Regions from separate parts of the Vibrio sp. R10-SG-ISO4 genome, predicted to be linked through region 1. Evidence: predicted binding sites of a transcription regulator. Region 1 holds the regulator's gene; the other holds the start of a gene.
The links. The regulator PurR, encoded in region 1, represses purine synthesis genes. The targets are predictions, from matches to a motif close to TNANGNAAACGTTTNCNTNA.
Positions count from the first base shown of each region.

Region 1 (4,836 bases):
AACGCTGGGCACCATTTGGCAACACCTGCGCGACTGGGCGTCCGATTATGAAGAGCAAGCCTTGGAGGTGGAGGCTGCGCAGAGCGACGTTTAACCGGCCGCCAGCGTAGACGGAGAACGTCTTCCACTTAACACAAAAATCCAGGCTGCATGCCTGGATTTTTCGTTTCTTTGGCATCAATCTGCGCTCGTTCATTGCCGAAAACCGTTAATCTCCGGCGAACATGTAGCCTTCGCCGTGCACGGTGACGAATATCTGCGGATTTTTTGGATCCACTTCCATCTTCGCTCTCATGCGCCGAATCAGGACATCGATGGTGCGGTCATTGGGTGCGTCCACACGATGACTGATCATATTAAGAATGCGTTCCCGACTGAGCACTTGGTTAGGGTGAGAGGAGAGCGCCACCAAAAGCTCATACTCTGCTTTAGTCAGTTTGACCGGTTCATCCCCTCGGCTCAAAGCGCGGCGCTGAATATCGAACGTCCATTCAGCAAAGCGGACCACGCCGTCTTGCTGATCGCTGCCCGCGTTTTGCGCTCCCGCAGCCAGTGCGATGCGCCACAAGAGGTTCTTGACTCTGACGAGCAGTTCCCTAAGCTCAAATGGCTTGGTGACATAATCGTCCGCGCCCATTTCTAAACCAACAATCTTATCAATGCTGTCGGTACGCCCGGTCACCAAGATAATACCGATGTCCGATTGACTGCGTAGTTCACGCGTCAGCATCAAGCCATCTTCGCTGGGCAGATTAATATCCAGCATCACCAAATCGACCCGACTGCTGCTGAGTACATCGCGCATCTGCGCGCCATTCTCAGCTTGGCTCACCTGATACCCTTCGGTTTGAAAGTAGCCCGCCAATTTACGGCGAGTCACTTCATCATCTTCAACAACCAAAATGTGGTAGCTCATCGGCTCTACTCACTTATTCACACACTGATTCAATGGCTTTATTCTATTCATAATTAGTCACAACTCCATCTTTGTCCTCTTTGTGAAGCGAAAAGTTGGCGATTCATTGATGCAAAGCAAGCTTTGCCGCCCTGTTCACAAATTGCCATATTTGACCATTTCTTCTCATAATCTGGTTGACCGCTGTTCATTTTTATCCGTTAGACTTAACGGCATCTGATTCAGTTGAGAGCCCATCATGCCAGAGACACCGAACGCCCAGATTTCCGACCCTTTATCTCCCGCCGAAAAAGAGCAGCGCGCCTTTGATGAGCAACGCGCTGAGCTCTACTGGTGGTTTTCGAGCGTGTTTGCCAAAGAGCTCTCAGAGCAAGAGCTGGCCCAATATCATTCGGTGGACACACGTACCTTTCTGACGGGACTTGCACAAACCCCTGAGCTTAACGTCGCCGCAGACAGGCTCATCGATGCATTGAACCGATTGCAAGACAGGCCAGATGCTCAGTTGGAACTATCAGCCGACTATTGCGACCTGTTTTTAAAATCCGACCGAGACAGCGCGCTGCCTTACGCCTCTGTCTACTTAGATGAATCAGGACTGCTCAATGGTGAGCCTGCCAAACAGATGGACGCTTTACTTGAACAACACGGCGTCGCTGTGCATTCAGGGCTCAATGAGCCTTCTGATCATCTCGCCATAGAGCTGGATTTTTTGGGTAACCTGATTGTGCGCGGCGCTCATGCAGCAGAGCAGATGGCAGGCGACACGCATCTCGCCTACCAAGAGCAAGCCGATTTTATTGAGCAGCATCTACTCCCTTGGATTGAGAGGTTTGCCGAGCGCTGCCAGCGCCTCGACACATTCGGCTTCTATGCGGCGCTGTCGTCGCTATTGTGCGCGTTCATTCAATTGGATAAAGCCTACCTGCAAGGCGATAGCGATTAAGCCCATACAAAAGGTGTGGCGAGATCCCAAAGGCGGGTTTTTTATTTGCCCAAATCGACGTTGCGGACTACAATCCGGTCCGCAAACGATAAAACTAATAAATACAAACCGCTTTTTGAGGGCGGTTTTTGTGTTTCTGATACTTTCTGTCTACATACTCTAAACTTTGTATAGACTTTACTTTTATAGACTTAACTTTTCATAGAATAGTAGGCAGTCATCGACAGGACAAAACCATATGGCCACGATTAAAGACGTCGCTCGCTTAGCGGGTGTCTCGACCACCACTGTATCCCATGTGATCAACAAAACACGCTTTGTCGCTGAAGCCACGCAAGAAAAAGTGATGGAAGCGGTTCAAGAGTTGAACTATGCCCCAAGTGCCGTTGCACGCAGCCTGAAATGTAACTCGACACGCACAATAGGCATGCTGGTTACTCAATCGACCAACCTTTTCTTCTCGGAAGTGATCGACGGGGTTGAGAGCTACTGCTACCGTCAAGGCTACACCTTGATCTTGTGTAACACTGGCGGCATCTACGAGAAACAACGTGACTACATTCGCATGCTGGCGGAAAAGCGCGTTGATGGCATCTTAGTGATGTGTTCAGATTTGACCGAAGAGTTGAGCGAAATGCTTGACCGTCATAAAGACATCCCTAAGGTGGTGATGGATTGGGGCCCGGAAAGCTCACAAGCCGATAAAATCATCGACAACTCGGAAGAAGGCGGCTACCTCGCAACAAAATACCTGATTGATCACGGCCACAAGCGCATTGCTTGCTTGAGTGGGCATTTTGAAAAAGCGGCCTGCCAAGAGCGCATCCAAGGCTTTAAGCGCGCAATGAACGAGTCGGGTTTGAGCGTCAACGAAGATTGGATCTTAGAAGGTAACTTTGAGTGCGATACCGCCGTGCTTGCCGCGGACAAAATCGTCGCCATGGACGAAAAGCCAACCGCAGTATTCTGTTTCAACGATACGATGGCGCTCGGTTTGATGAGCCGTTTACAGCAAAAAGGCATTCGTATTCCAGAAGACATGTCGGTCATTGGTTATGACAACATTGAGCTAGCCGAGTACTTTTCACCACCGCTAACGACGGTTCACCAGCCGAAGCGCCGTGTGGGTAAAAACGCATTTGAGATTTTGCTCGAACGTATTAAAGACAAAGAGCATGAAAAACGTATTTTTGAAATGCACCCAGAAATCGTCGAGCGCGATACCGTGGCGACGGTGAAATAGACCAACGAACAAGTTCAGCACATCACATCGACTAGCCCAGCGAGAATACTTCTCATCCGCTGGGCTTTATTCTCTCGGTAACACCCCTCTATTTTATGAACTAAGATCACATTTAACCCATCAAAACGTGATGTTTAGCCCATAAATTATTTATGCTTATTATGTTCGACGAATGCCACGAACAGGGCAAACCATTTCGAAAGGATGGGACGCAAAGCTTCCGGCCTGTTGCAGCCACTCAACTATTTCAACGTTGATGACTGCTTGGTAGCGGGGTTGCCGATGGCAAATGTGCACTTCGTAATTCTTTATCAAAAGCAAAGAATACAATGAGTTAAACGTTGCGCGCGCATTATGCGCTCACACCGTGAGTAGGATTATTCTTTTATGAGCCAGAATGACACCCTACTGACACAAAACCTGCATATTTTTGCTAATCTCTCGGACCTGAATTTGGTGGCGTATTGTAATACACCGAGAATAACAGCATGGATAAACCAATTTTAAAAGACTCAATGCGATTGTTTGAACCATTGGGCAAGATCAAGTCTCGCTCAATGTTTGGTGGATTCGGAATCTTCGCTGATGACACCATGTTTGCCCTCGTGGTAAATGACAAACTTCACATACGCGCCGACGACTCGTTGGCCCAACAGTTTAATGCTCAGGGACTCGAGCCATACGTGTATAAAAAGCGTGGTTTCCCTGTGGTCACCAAATACTACGCCCTTGGCCATGACTGGGATCAGGATGTCGCTCAGACTATTGCGATGGCAAACACTGCACTAGAGGCGGCCAACAAAGACAAGCAGCGTCAAACCAACGCCAAACCAACGCGCCTGAAAGATCTGCCGAACTTGCGTCTAGCGACCGAGCGAATGCTCAAGAAAGCGGGTATCGACAGTGTCTCCCGTTTGGAGCAGACGGGCGCAGTGGAAGCGTATAAAGCGATTCGTTCCACACACTCTGCCGACGTCAGTATCGACCTGCTGTGGGCACTTGAGGGGGCAATTAAAGGTACGCACTGGTCTGTGGTCCCTCAAGCAAGACGCGACGAGCTCCTGAATCAGCTGCAAAGCTAGTCAGCGATAGCGTTCATTAATTCCAATACCCTTCTCAAGCCAGCCGAACACCGCTGGCTTGAGACGTTTTTAGCCGATGCTTTTTCAGCGTTTCCATTCCTTAGTCATAGAATTCAACGTGTTTTCCCCTTAGGGCGAAATTTTTTACTGGCTTTTTGGTTCATATCTAACAATGATGATGTTTTCAAAGGGATCCATATGAACAAGAAACTGCTTTTAGGTATTGGTTTGCTCGCTCTGATTGTGTTTTTAGGCGCAAACTTTGGTCAATACCTGACACTTGATAACGCCAAAGCTCAGCAGCAAGCGCTGGCTGAAATCATTGACACCCACTTTGCCCTAGCCGCGCTGAGTTACTTCTTCGCCTATGTCGCTATCACCGCCTTCTCGATCCCTGGAGCGGCCGTCGTCACCTTGCTTGGCGCTGCGCTGTTTGGCTTTTGGACCAGTTTATTGCTCGTTTCTTTTGCCAGTACGATAGGTGCCACCTTGGCGTTTTTAAGCAGCCGCTTTTTACTCAAAGAGTGGGTACAAAGCAAGTTTGGCGATAAGCTCGCGACAATTAACCAAGGGGTCGAAAAAGATGGTGCGTTTTATCTCTTCTCACTGCGCCTTATACCGGTGTTCCCTTTCTTTTTGATCAACCTCT
Region 1 covers NZ_JCBDHJ010000018.1:192,420-197,255, reverse strand. The annotation lists gene elyC (envelope biogenesis factor ElyC) at 1-94, shown strand, start outside; gene torR (two-component system response regulator TorR) at 209-916, opposite strand; gene torD (molecular chaperone TorD) at 1,155-1,862, shown strand; gene purR (HTH-type transcriptional repressor PurR) at 2,101-3,105, shown strand; cyclic di-GMP riboswitch class I at 3,281-3,389, shown strand; gene AC6R03_RS13845 (TfoX/Sxy family DNA transformation protein) at 3,594-4,187, shown strand; gene AC6R03_RS13840 (TVP38/TMEM64 family protein) at 4,386-4,836, shown strand, end outside.

Region 2 (4,836 bases), on a different contig from region 1:
ATCTTAAGCTGTATCGCAATGGCCAGCCGGATCTGATTGCCTTTAAAGAGGGTCAATATCAATGGATAGAAGTCAAAGGACCCGGTGACAAACTGCAAGATAACCAATGGCGCTGGATTGAACACTTCACACGGCTTGAAGTACCTTTTTCGGTCTGTTATGTCACGCACCAGGCGGAACCTTATCCGAGCGAAAATGCGCATTAATTTGCACTATCGCTCAGTTTTTGCTGCAATTCATCTATCACTGACCAGCGGAATCATCCAAATCATGAATCCAAAAAAGATCTTGAGCCTAATTACCGTGCTCTTTTTTGCCGGCTGTGCCACCTATGCTGGCCTGAATTACGATCAGCTGTTTGGCATAGAGCAAGTACGCGAGCGCCGAGTCGACGCGAGCGATAGCCGTCACGATTTCTTTCATGCTCAAGTCAAACCTATTCTCGATAAGCGCTGTGTGGTTTGCCACGCCTGCTACGACGCCCCTTGCCAGCTCAAGATGTCATCAGTTGAAGGAATAGAACGAGGTGGCAGCAAAGAACTGGTCTATCAAGGTACGCGACTGACTGCCGCAAGCCCGACGCGTCTGTTTGAAGACGCGCAAACTACACAGCAGTGGCGTGAACTCGGCTTTCATCCGATTTTAAACGAGCGCAATCAAACGCCAACCGCCAACCTAGAGGCGGGCTTGATGGCGAAAATGTTGATGCAAAAAGAGGCGCACCCACTACCCAAACAAGTTCAACTTGAAGGTTTTGATTTTGCTATTGACCGAAGCCAAGTGTGCCCAACCATGGATGAGTTTGAGCAATACCAAGCGGATCACCCTACTTGGGGAATGCCCTACGGCATGCCGAATTTACCCCAACAGGAATACGCGACTCTCATGGCCTGGCTGCAAGGCGGCGCAACGATGAGCGCACCGCTGCCGCTTAGCCACGAGCAGCAGCAACATGTTGATCAGTACGAAGCACTGCTTAATCTCCCTTCTCGTAAAGGTCAGTTGACTGCGCGCTATCTCTATGAGCACCTGTTTCTCTTCCATCTTTATTTCTCTGAGATAGACGATGCGCAGCCGATATTTTTCACTATCGTACGCTCAGCAACCCCACCGGGCGAGCCGGTTCAGCGCATTGCCACTCGCAGGCCGTACGATGATCCGGGCGTGGAGCGCGTATACTACCGCTTGATCCCTGAGCAAGGTACCATTGTCGATAAGACGCACATGCCCTATGCGCTTAATCAGCAGCGCTTCCACAACTGGAAAAGCTGGTTTATTGATGCTGAGTATGACGTCGCGACCTTACCCAGTTATGAGCCTGATGTCGCGGCGAATCCCATGACGGCCTTTATCGATCTACCCGTCAAAGCGCGCTTCAACTACTTGCTCGACAACGCACAAAATACCATCAACGCCTTCATCAAAGGGCCGGTATGCCGAGGACAATTGGCGCTCAATGTCATCAATGACCGATTTTGGGTCTTTTTCTTAGATCCCGATAAATCGGATATTCCGCAAGTGAATGAGTTTTATCGCTCGCAAGCCGACAACCTAAAACTGCCTGCTGAGCTGGAAAGCAATACGCTGCCGATTGCCAATTGGGTCAGCTATTCCAAGCAGCAAGCGCGCTATTTGAAAGCGAAATCTGAGTTCACCAATCAGTGGTTTAAAGACGGCAAACACCTGACCACCGATATCATCTGGACAGGCGGTGGCACGAACCCCAATGCCGCTCTCACGGTATTTCGCCATTTTGATAGTGCGTCGGTGGTCCAAGGGTTAGTCGGCACGCCACCAAAAACCGCCTGGGTGCTTGATTATGCCTTGTTAGAGCGCATTCATTACCTCCTTGTGGCAGGCTTTGATGTCTATGGCAACTTTGGCCACCAATTGATGACACGCATGTTTATGGACTTCCTGCGCCTTGAGGGAGAAAGCAATTTTGTCGCCTTGCTGCCTCAAGAGGTTCGTCATCAAGAGCATTCGAGCTGGTATCAAGATCAGAGCGCTCAGTTGAGTGATTTCTTACAGCGCAACGTCGAACCCTTCAACCAACCAACGCAAGTGCGCTATGCCAGCGATGATTCGAAAGCGGAGCTGTATGACATTCTCCAAACCCAACTCGCCCCCGTACTGTCCAACCGTTTCAAGATTGAGCAAACAGGTCTAAGCGAGCGCAGTGAAGCAACCCTGAGACGTATCGATGCAATACAAGGTGAAGGTCTGGTCCATTTGCCACAAAGCCTGATGATCATGGTGCGCGCGCCAAACGGACAAGAGCAGTTGTTTACTCTGCTACACAATAACGCTCACACCAATATTTCTAGCTTGTTTAATGAAGAGAGTAACCGTGATTTCGCCAATGATGATTTAACCTTAGTGCGCGGAGTGATCGGTAGCTATCCGGCTGCGTACCTATCGTTGGAGGAATCTGAGGTCGATCAGTTGGTCGAATCATTAGAAGCGCTGCGAACCGAAGACGATTACATTAAGATACTGGATCAATTCGCGATTCGCCGCAGTTCTGATGAATTCTGGCCGTTCAGTGACCGCGTGCACGAGTGGTATAAAGCGGATCAACCGATCGAATTTGGATTGCTGGACTATAATCGTTTTGAAAACAGATAAACGTTTTAATTGGGTTTAACGTGTTATCGGAGGTAGTTATGGGACTTCAAGACAATATCCGAGCATTGGAGCAACAAATCTATGTCGCGTGCTCCGAAGGTGATTACGACACCGTACAGATGTTAGAGCACCAACTCGACAGCTTGAGAAACCGGTCATCCCACACCCGTGATGACTCCCCTTATGCACCCGAAGGGAAGCTCTATCCGGAAGACGACTGGTACTAACTATAGTTGCTCAGTCAACTGGGCCACCTCACTCGCCCTGCCTTGCAGGGCGTTTTATTATTCTGTCACTCGCTCTGTTCATTCCAGCATTGTTCGTTGAGTTATTGGCCTACATGTCCAACCCAATTTTCGTAGGCGTTCTTCGCCCAATCCGCTAAAATAATCCGTCACTAAAAAGCGCTTTACAACGCAAGATTACACGCTATCATTCGTGCGCAAACGTTTGCCTCACTTTTTAGTCTGTATTTTGAGGGTTTTATGCTGTCCGATATTGAAATCTGTCGCACGACATCACTGCAATCTATCGATCAGGTTGCGCTTAACGCTGGACTAACGGAATCAGAGTTTCACAGCCAAGGAAAATATAAGGCCAAAATCTCACTGAGCACACTGAAAAGGCTCGATGATCACCCTACAGGCAAGCTAATCGTCGTGACCGCGATTACTCCAACCCCTCTTGGCGAAGGCAAAACCGTCACCACGATTGGCCTTGCGCAAGGATTGAAAAAGTTGGGGCGCTCTGTGATGGCGTGCATTCGTCAACCTTCTATGGGGCCCGTGTTTGGCGTCAAAGGCGGGGCAGCGGGCGGCGGTTACTCGCAAGTCGCACCGATGGAAGAGTTGAACTTACACCTCACTGGCGATATTCATGCGGTGAGCGCTGCCCACAACCTCGCGGCGGCCGCCATTGACGCGCGTCTGTATCATGAACAGCGCAACGGCTATGACGATTTCGAAACGCGCAGTGGACTCAAAGCACTGCGTCTTGACCCAGAACGCATCGTGTGGAAACGCGTAATGGATCATAATGACCGTGCACTGCGCATGATCCGCGTGGGTCAGAACGAGCTAGGTAAAACCATCAACGGGTTTGAGCGCCAAGATGGCTTTGACATCTCAGCCGCATCGGAACTGATGGCCATTCTAGCCCTTGCCAGCAACCTGAGCGATTTACGCCAGCGTATCGGCCGTGTCGTACTGGCTTATGATCTCGATGGGCAGCCCGTGACCGCAGAAGATTTGCAAGTCGCCGGCGCTATGGCGGTCTGCATGAAAGACGCCATCGAACCCACGTTAATGCAAACGCTAGAAGGTGTGCCGACCTTGATCCACGCTGGGCCTTTCGCCAATATTGCTCACGGTAACTCTTCCATCATCGCAGACAATATCGCCACCAAGTTGGCCGATTTCACGGTCACCGAAGGCGGCTTTGGTTCAGACATGGGCTTTGAAAAAGCGTGCAACATCAAAGCGCAACTCTCCGGCAAAGCGCCTGATTGCGCCGTCATTGTGGCAACGTTGCGCGGACTTAAAGCCAACTCTGGCTGTTACGACTTAAAGCCAGGCCAAGCCTTGCCTGACGCCCTATTCCATGATGATAAAAACGCGCTGCACGCTGGATTTGAAAACCTAAAATGGCACATCGACAATGTCAACAAGTACGGCGTGCCGGCGGTTGTGGCCATCAACCGATTCCCGCAAGACAGCGAACAAGAGCTCGCTGAGCTGAAGGCGCTGATCGAAGCTCTGCCAAACAATGTCGCCGTTTCTATCAGCGAAGGCTTTGCCCTTGGTGGTGAAGGCACTCGTGAGCTTGCCGCCAAGGTGGTGGAACAAACGCAGACGAACGCGTGCTTTAAGCCACTGTATAAACTCTCCCAATCACTGGAAGAGAAACTGATGGCGGTAACAGAAACAGGCTATGGCGCGGCGTCCATAACGCTCAGTGAGCTGGCGAAAGCGCAACTGGCCCAGTTCAAGCAGCAGGGCTTTGATCACCTTGCCGTCTGTATGGCAAAAACGCCCATGTCCATCTCAACTGATGGCGCAGTCAAAGGGGCGCCTAGTCACTTTGATGTGCCAGTACGGGAACTCAAGCTGTGTGCAGGTGCCGGTTTTATCTACGCCCTGTGTGGCAATGTGATGACGATGCCTGGTCTCCCTGATAAACCGGCGTTTATGAATCTTGATCTCGACGATG
Region 2 covers NZ_JCBDHJ010000017.1:361,598-366,433, forward strand. The annotation lists gene AC6R03_RS12295 (VRR-NUC domain-containing protein) at 1-206, shown strand, start outside; gene AC6R03_RS12300 (fatty acid cis/trans isomerase) at 271-2,628, shown strand; gene AC6R03_RS12305 (hypothetical protein) at 2,667-2,855, shown strand; gene AC6R03_RS12310 (formate--tetrahydrofolate ligase) at 3,114-4,836, shown strand, end outside.
Region 2: a site for PurR is predicted at 3,067-3,086, ahead of AC6R03_RS12310 (formate--tetrahydrofolate ligase). Genes of this name have one in related genera too.